2 regions of the Leclercia sp. genome follow, and region 2 is predicted to be linked to the other one. Evidence: predicted binding sites of a transcription regulator. Region 2 holds the regulator's gene; the other holds the start of a gene.
The links. Region 2 encodes PurR, which represses purine synthesis genes. Its sites were predicted from a motif close to CANGCAAACGTTTGCNTG; they were not measured.
Positions count from the first base shown of each region.

Region 1: the regulator PurR is predicted to act here: its motif matches at 2,711-2,728, upstream of purL (phosphoribosylformylglycinamidine synthase).

Region 1 is NZ_DAIQCE010000015.1:41,947-46,370, forward strand. Features, by position in the region: gene purL (phosphoribosylformylglycinamidine synthase) at 1-2,624, opposite strand, end outside; gene mltF (membrane-bound lytic murein transglycosylase MltF) at 2,893-4,424, shown strand, end outside; gene tadA (tRNA adenosine(34) deaminase TadA) at 4,331-4,424, opposite strand, start outside.
Region 2 is NZ_DAIQCE010000001.1:1,367,884-1,372,307, forward strand. Features, by position in the region: gene sodB (superoxide dismutase [Fe]) at 1-160, shown strand, start outside; gene V7Q49_RS06405 (MFS transporter) at 196-1,362, opposite strand; gene cydH (cytochrome bd-I oxidase subunit CydH) at 1,528-1,617, opposite strand; gene purR (HTH-type transcriptional repressor PurR) at 1,913-2,938, shown strand; gene punR (DNA-binding transcriptional activator PunR) at 2,935-3,867, opposite strand; gene punC (purine nucleoside transporter PunC) at 3,983-4,424, shown strand, end outside.

The DNA.
Region 1 (4,424 bases), on a different contig from region 2:
GCCACCAGCGCCTGAATGGCATCGTAGAAGCCCTTCAGCTGCGCCACGTCGCGCACGTCTGCCGCTTTATCGCCCAGCTGGCGGTAAACCTGTGCCAGGGCGGTGGCACCCAGCGCGTTATGACCTTTACCGAGGTCAATCAGCAGCAGGGCGTTGTCTTCGGTCGAGAGCTGCGGGGTGATGGTATGGCGCACGTCTTCCACGCGGGCAAACGCGGTAATGACCAGCGACAGCGGCGAAGTCATCTCGCGCTGCTCGCTGCCCTCCTGCCAGCGGGTTTTCATCGACATCGAGTCTTTGCCCACCGGAATGGTCAGGCCCAGCGCCGGGCAGAGCTCTTCACCTACCGCTTTAACGGCTTCGTACAGGCCCGCATCTTCGCCCGGGTGACCGGCTGCGGCCATCCAGTTGGCGGAGAGCTTGATGCGTTTGATGTCGCCAATCTGGGTGGCGGCGATGTTGGTCAGTGCTTCACCTACCGCCAGACGGGCAGAGGCGGCGAAGTCCAGCAGGGCAACCGGGGAGCGTTCGCCCAGCGCCATGGCTTCACCGTAGTAGCTGTCGAGGCTGGCGGTGGTTACCGCGCAGTTTGCCACCGGCACCTGCCACGGGCCCACCATCTGATCGCGGGCAACCATGCCGGTCACGGTGCGGTCACCGATGGTCACGAGGAAGGTTTTCTCCGCCACGGCCGGGAGATGCAGCACACGATTCACCGCCTCGGCAACGGTCACGCCCTGCAGGTCAAGGGCTTTACCGCTGGCTTTACGGGTCTGGACGTCGCGGGTCATCTTCGGCGTTTTGCCCAGCAGCACGTCCAGCGGCAGGTCAATCGGCTGGTTGTCGAAATGGGTATCGCTCAGGGAGAGGTGCATCTCTTCGGTGGCTTCACCGATTACCGCGTACGGCGCGCGCTCGCGGCGGCACAGCTCATCAAACAGCGGCAGCTGATCCGGGGCAACGGCCAGCACGTAGCGCTCCTGGGATTCGTTACACCAGATCTCCAGCGGGCTCATGCCTGGCTCATCGCTCAGGATGTCGCGCAGGTTGAAGCGTCCGCCGCGGTTGCCGTCGCTTACCAGTTCCGGCATGGCGTTAGAAAGGCCGCCCGCGCCGACGTCATGAATAAACAGGATCGGGTTAGCGTCGCCCAGCTGCCAGCAGCGGTCGATCACCTCCTGACAGCGGCGCTCCATTTCCGGGTTGTCGCGCTGAACGGAAGCAAAATCGAGATCCGCATCAGACTGACCGGAGGCCATAGAAGAGGCCGCCCCGCCGCCCAGGCCGATGTTCATCGCCGGGCCGCCGAGGACGATCAGCTTCGCACCGACGACGATCTCGCCTTTTTGCACGTGATCGGCGCGAATGTTGCCGATCCCGCCCGCCAGCATGATCGGTTTGTGGTAGCCGCGCAGCTCTTCGCCGTTGTGGCTCTCCACTTTCTCTTCGTAGGTACGGAAGTAGCCGTTCAGGGCTGGACGGCCAAATTCGTTGTTAAAGGCCGCGCCGCCCAGCGGGCCGTCGGTCATGATGTCCAGCGCGGTCACAATGCGCTCTGGCTTACCGAAATCCTCTTCCCACGGCTGCTCGAAGCCCGGGATACGCAGGTTGGAAACGGAGAAGCCCACCAGACCCGCTTTTGGCTTAGCCCCACGACCGGTTGCACCTTCGTCACGGATTTCACCGCCGGAGCCGGTTGCCGCACCCGGCCACGGGGAGATGGCCGTCGGGTGGTTGTGGGTTTCGACCTTCATCAGGATATGCGCAGGCTCCTGGTGGAAGTCATAGCGCCCTGCTTCGCGATCGGCGAAGAAGCGGCCCACCTCGGAACCCTCCATGACCGCGGCGTTGTCTTTATAGGCAGACAGCACGTGGTCAGGGGTTTTTTCCATGGTGTTTTTGATCATTTTGAACAGCGACTTCGGCTGCTGCTCGCCATCGATAACCCAGTCGGCGTTGAAGATCTTGTGACGGCAGTGCTCAGAGTTGGCCTGCGCGAACATATAAAGTTCGATATCGTTCGGGTTGCGGTTCAGCTTAACGAACGCATCCTGCAGGTAGTCGATTTCATCTTCTGCCAGTGCCAGACCGAGACGCAGGTTGGCGTCAATCAGCGCCTGACGGCCCTCACCCAGCAGATCCACGCTCTGTACTGGCGCAGGCTGGTGGTGGGAGAAGAGTTTCTGCGCGTCGTCCAGAGAGGCAAACACGCTCTCCATCATGCGGTCGTGCAGTTCGGTTGCCACAGCGGCCCATTGGGCATCGGTCAGGGTTGAGGCTTCAACGTAATACGCCACGCCGCGCTCCAGACGGTCAATCTGGCTCAGACCACAGTTGCGGGCGATGTCGGTTGCTTTAGAAGACCAGGGGGAGATGGTGCCCGGACGAGGCGTAACCAACAGAAGTTTACCGTTCGGGGTATGGCTGCTCAGGCTTGGGCCGTACTTCAGCAGGCGCTCAAGCCGGACTAAATCCTCTGCCGTCAGGGGAGCATTCAGGTCAGCAAAATGGACATACTCAGCGTAAATATTGCTTACCGGAAGGTCGGCCGCCTGAAAACGTGCCAGCAGTTTGTTGATACGGAAGGCAGACAGTGCAGGCGAACCACGCAGAATTTCCATCATAAGTCTCTCGTCTTCGAAGCGCCGGAGGCGCTTACAGTGTGCGCAAGGGGGGAAAACGGGCGCTATTATAGTGGATCCAGCGCGCCGACGAAACCGTTTGCGTCGTAATAAAATCGCTGCCGTCATTTAACCATTGGTGTTGCCTTTCCCGCTAATAAGTTGCCAAGTGGCGTAACTTTACGCAAAATGCCGCGAAATCTTTGGTAATACTTGTTTTTACTGTGGCGACGATAAACCAGAATAATAGACAGCTCATAGAATCAACTTATTGAAAAAATTAAAGATTAATTATCTGTTCATCGGCATAGTGACTCTGCTGCTGGCAGCGGCCCTGTGGCCTTCAATCCCCTGGTTCGGCAAAGCCGAAAACCGTATCGCCGCTATTCAGGCGCGGGGGGAGCTGCGCGTCAGTACAATCTCTTCGCCGCTGACCTATAGCGCGATCAACAACAAAGTGATTGGCCTGGATTACGAACTGGCGCAGCACTTTGCTGACTACCTGGGCGTGAAGCTCAAAATTACCGTACGCCAGAACATCAGCCAGCTGTTTGACGATCTGGATAATGACGATGCCGATCTGCTGGCCGCCGGTCTGGTCTATAACAGCGAGCGCAGCAAGAACTATCAGCCTGGCCCCACCTACTACTCCGTTTCGCAGCAGCTGGTCTATCGCGTTGGGAGCCTGCGTCCGCGCACGCTTGCCAGCCTCACCGCAGAGCAGCTCACCGTCGCCACGGGGCATGTGGTGATTGACGACCTGCGGGCGCTGAAAGAGAAGAAGTACCCCAACCTCAGCTGGACGGTGGACGAGAAGCAGGGCACCACGGCGCTGCTTGAGCAGGTCACCGACGGCAAGCTGCCCTACACCATCGCGGACTCGGTGGCCATCAGCCTGTTCCAGCGTGTCCACCCGGAGCTGGCGGTGGCGCTGGACGTCACTGACGAGCAGCCCGTCACCTGGTTCAGCCCGCTCGATGCCGACCAGACGCTCTCCGCCGCAATGCTCGATTTCTTCAACGGGATGAATGAGGACGGCACCCTGGCGCGTCTGGAGGAGAAATACCTCGGCCACGGGGATGACTTCGACTATGTCGATACCCGCAGCTTCCTCCGCGCCGTGGATAACGTCCTGCCGGATCTGCAGCCGCTGTTTGAGAAGTACGCCCAGGAGATTGACTGGCGCCTGCTGGCCGCTATCTCGTATCAGGAGTCGCACTGGGATGCGCAGGCCACCTCACCCACCGGCGTGCGCGGCCTGATGATGCTGACCAAAAACACCGCCCAGAGCCTCGGCCTGACCGACCGCACCGACGCTGAACAGAGCATCAGCGGCGGGGCTCGTTATCTGCAGGATATGATGGCTAAGGTGCCGGAGACGGTGCCGGAAGAGGAGCGGATCTGGTTTGCGCTGGCGGCCTACAACATGGGGTATGCCCATATGATTGATGCCCGCGCCCTGACGGCCAAAACCAAAGGCAACCCCGACAGCTGGTCTGACGTAAAACAGCGCCTGCCACTGCTGAGCCAGAAGCCGTATTACGACAAGTTAACCTATGGCTACGCGCGGGGTCACGAGGCGTACGCCTACGTGGAGAATATCCGCAAATACCAGATAAGCCTGGTGGGATATCTGATGGAGAAAGAGCGAGAGGCGCAGGCGGCACAGCAGCTGGCGCAAAGTTATCCGGTGGTGTCGCCGGATGAGCTTACTCGCCCGATAACTTCGATTCTGCCTTTTGTCTCTTTTTCTGCTGACGCCGCATTCGAAAGAACGCACTTAGCATCTCCGAACACGCTGGT
Region 2 (4,424 bases):
CGCGGGAACGCCGTTAACCACCCGCGCGACTCCGCTGCTGACCGTCGACGTCTGGGAACATGCGTATTACATCGATTACCGTAATGCGCGCCCGAATTACCTCGAGCACTTCTGGGCGCTGGTAAACTGGGAATTTGTGGCGAAGAACTTCGCGGCATAATGAAAACGCCGAAGGGAACTCCTTCGGCGTTATTTTTATTCGGTGGCGCAAACCGGCTCAGGTTGTTTTCGCCCGGAGGCAAAGACCAGAATAAGTCCCAGGGCGGCGATAATGGCCCCCATCACCGGTACGAAGCTGTAACCCATCCCGCTGGATATCACTGCCCCACCGGCTGCCGCACCCAGCGCATTGCCCAGGTTGAAAGCACCGATATTTACAGACGATGATAATCCCGGCGCATCGCTTGCGACGCGCATGACGCGCATCTGCAGCGGCGGTACCACCGCAAAGGTCGCCATGCCCCATACCACCATCGCCACGGCCGCGCCCACTTCATTACGCGCCAGCCAAGGGATCGCCAGCATGATGACAATCAGCAGCAGTAAAAAGCCTTTCAGGGTGCCGCTCACGGACTTATCCGCCAGCTTGCCGCCCAGATAGTTGCCGATGGAAAAACCAACGCCAATCAGCACCAGCATGGCGGTGATAAAGGCCGGGGTCGCCTGGTTGATGTCATGCAGCACCGGGGCAATATAGGTATAGAGGGTGAACATCGCGCCAGCGCCGAGGACGGTGGTCAGCAAGGCAGATAACACCTGCGGACGCAGCAGAACCGCCAGCTCTTTGCGCACTTCCGGCTTTTCGCCCGCCCCACCCGCAGGTAAGGAGAAGAACAGCGCGATCATCGAGACGACACCCAGCAGCGCGGTAGCCAGGAAGGACATCCGCCAGCCAATGACTTCGCCCATCCAGGTTGCGGCAGGCACGCCGCCAATATTGGCGATGGTCAGGCCCATAAACATGGTGGCGACGGCGCTGGCCTGCTTGTGTTTCGGCACCACGCTTGCGGCCACTACCGACCCGAGGCCAAAGAAGGCACCGTGGTTCAGGCTGGTGAGAATACGCGACAGCATCAGGGTGGTGTAATCCGGCGAGAGCGCCGAGAGAACGTTACCCACGGTAAAGATCGCCATCAGAAAGATCAGCGCGTTGCGGCGTCCGCGATGGGACAGCAGGAGGGTCATCAGGGGCGCGCCCACCATCACGCCGATGGCGTAGGCGCTGATCAGCATGCCTGCAGCGGGAATAGAGACATCCACGCCCCGGGCAATAACCGGTAGCAGGCCCATCGGGGAAAATTCGGTGGTACCGATACCAAAGGCACCAATGGCCAGGGCCAGCAGCGGAAAATTGATTCTCATACTTCAACTCCAGACACCGTGTCGTCAGGCGACACAGAACAATGAAGGCGAAAGCATGACATCAATCACAAAAAATGAGAAGTTAACAATTTAGCAAAAGATTTTTGCAGGGCGCGTAACAATAAGCGAAAAGGAACGAGGGAGAGCTGACCTCTCCCGCATCAATCAGTGCAGTGCCGCAGTCAGACCGCTGGCAACAATCAGACTCAGAACAATAATGGTAGTAATCAGCGAAAACTTAAGATCGGTACTCATCAATTTTTCTCCTTTTAATCACCCTACGAAGAGTGAGCTTGCTCATTTTTACACAGTTGAGGGTAAAAATCTTGCAGGATTTAGATTGATATCGGTTTTTGCTCTTCCCCTTTGGGCCAAGATAAGACAAAATTCCACGCTAAATTTATTAGCGTACCGGCCATTGACCCCCTCCTGACGTCCTGTGTCGTTTTCCCGGCGTACCGCAATTCAAATTGCGCAATTAGGGCGAGTGAAGGCAAACGTTTACCTATTGGTTTTTCAGGAGCTTAGATATGGTCTGGAGTGACATCTGATGGCAACAATTAAAGACGTGGCGAAACGCGCAAACGTTTCCACTACAACCGTATCACATGTTATTAACAAAACCCGCTTTGTCGCGGAAGAGACCCGCAACAACGTCTGGGCGGCCATTAAAGAGCTGCACTACTCTCCAAGCGCCGTGGCCCGTAGTCTGAAGGTGAATCACACCAAATCGATCGGCCTGCTGGCGACCAGCAGTGAAGCGCCCTATTTTGCGGAAATTATTGAAGCGGTAGAGAAGAACTGCTTCCAGAAAGGCTACACCCTGATCCTCGGCAACGCCTGGAACAGCCTCGAAAAACAGCGGGCCTATCTGTCGATGATGGCGCAAAAGCGCGTCGACGGTCTGCTGGTGATGTGTTCCGAATACCCGGAACCCCTGCTCACCATGCTGGAAGAGTATCGCAATATTCCGATGGTGGTGATGGACTGGGGCGAAGCGAAGGCCGACTTTACCGATTCGGTGATCGATAACGCCTTTGAAGGCGGCTACATGGCCGGTCGTTATCTGATCGAACGCGGCCACCGCGAAATCGGCGTGATCCCGGGGGCGCTGGAGCGCAACACCGGTGCCGGGCGTCTGGCGGGCTTTATGAAGGCGATGGAAGAGGCATTAATCACGGTGCCGGAAAACTGGATCGTGCAGGGTGACTTTGAGCCGGAGTCCGGCTACCGCGCCATGCAGCAGATCCTCTCCCAGAGCCCGCGTCCAACCGCCATCTTCTGCGGCGGGGATATTATGGCGATGGGTGCGCTCTGCGCCGCCGATGAGATGGGTCTGCGCGTTCCGCAGGACGTTTCGCTGATCGGGTATGATAACGTGCGCAACGCCCGCTTCTTTACCCCGGCGCTGACCACCATCCACCAGCCGAAAGATTCGCTGGGGGAGACCGCCTTCAATATGCTGCTGGACCGTATCGTCAATAAGCGCGAAGAGTCCCAGTCCATTGAGGTACATCCGCGCCTGATTGAACGCCGCTCCGTCGCGGATGGTCCGTTCCGCGACTACCGCCGTTAATCCTCTCCGGGAGCCAGCATCTCTGGCTCCCGCAGCCACTCCCGGTTCATCGTTTCACTGTCTCCCAGATAATCCAGCAGCCAGGCCAAAGCCGGCGACATATCGTTTTGTTGCCAGGTCAGGCAGCACGCCGCATCCGGGAAGGGATTTTCCAGCGTTAGCTCAACCCACTTGCCGCTGTCGATCCACGGTCGGGCAAAATGCACCGGCACCATCCCCACGCACAGGCCGGCCGAGAGGCAGGTGGCCGACGATTCCCAGTCGGGTGTAACAATCCGCCGCTGGTTGTCCAGCAGCCAGGTGATGCGTTTCGGCAGCGAGCGGGAGGTGTCTTCGCGCACCAGCGAGGGCCAGTTGCGCAGGGTATCATCGCTGAGCGGCCCTTCCATGGCGGCCAGCGGATGATGGCTGGCGACCACGCAAATCCAGCTCAGCGTGCCCATATCACGAAACGCATAGCGTCCCCCGACCGGGATCGCCTGGGTGGCACCTATCGCCATCTCCACCCTGCCGTCCGCCAGCGCGTCCCAGACGCCGTTAAAGACCTCCTGCGAGACCCGCAGCTCGACGTCCGAAAAGTGGCGGTAAAAATCGACAATCATCTGCCGGGTGCGCTCGGGGCGCACGATATTATCCACCGCAATGGAGATATGGCTGCGCCAGCCGTTGGCGATCTGCTGACACTGTTCGCGGGTGATCTGCATTTTTTTGATAACAGACCGCCCCTCTTTCAGAAACCAGGTCCCGGCGGGGGTCAACTCCACGTCGCGATGACGCCGTTCAAACAGCGGCACCGCCAGCCACTCCTCCAGCTGACGCACGGTATAGCTGATGGCGGACGGAACGCGATGCAGCTCCTGCGCTGCTCCGCTGAAGCTGCCGTTACGCGCGACGGCATCCACCACTTCAAGAGAATATTCTGACCACATTTTCTGCCTGCAAAATTTTTGAACGCAACCGCCAAATATTAGCGTTTCACAAGCGGGTTTGCACTCCCTACACTCAGCGCCTACCCATACCTGCGCCCAAACGGAGAATAGAACAATGACACCCGGGAAAGGATTTTTAGTCTGGCTCGGCGGCTTAAGCGTGCTGGGCTTCCTCGCCACCGATATGTACCTGCCTGCCTTCTCGATCATGCAGGAGGATCTGCAAACCCCGGCGGCCGCCATTAGCGCCAGCCTGAGCCTGTTCCTGGCAGGCTTTGCCTTTGCCCAACTGCTGTGGGGACCGATGTCCGACCGCTTCGGCCGTAAGCCGGTGCTGCTGGCTGGTTTAGCCATTTTTGCCCTCGGCTGCCTCGGCATGCTGTGGGTCCGCGATGCCACCTGGCTGCTGGTGCTGCGCTTTATCCAGGCGGTGGGGGTCTGCGCCGCAGCGGTGACCTGGCAGGCGCTGGTAACCGATTACTACCCGGCCTCGCGCACTAACCGCATTTTCGCCACCATCATGCCGCTGGTCGGTCTCTCTCCGGCGCTGGCGCCGC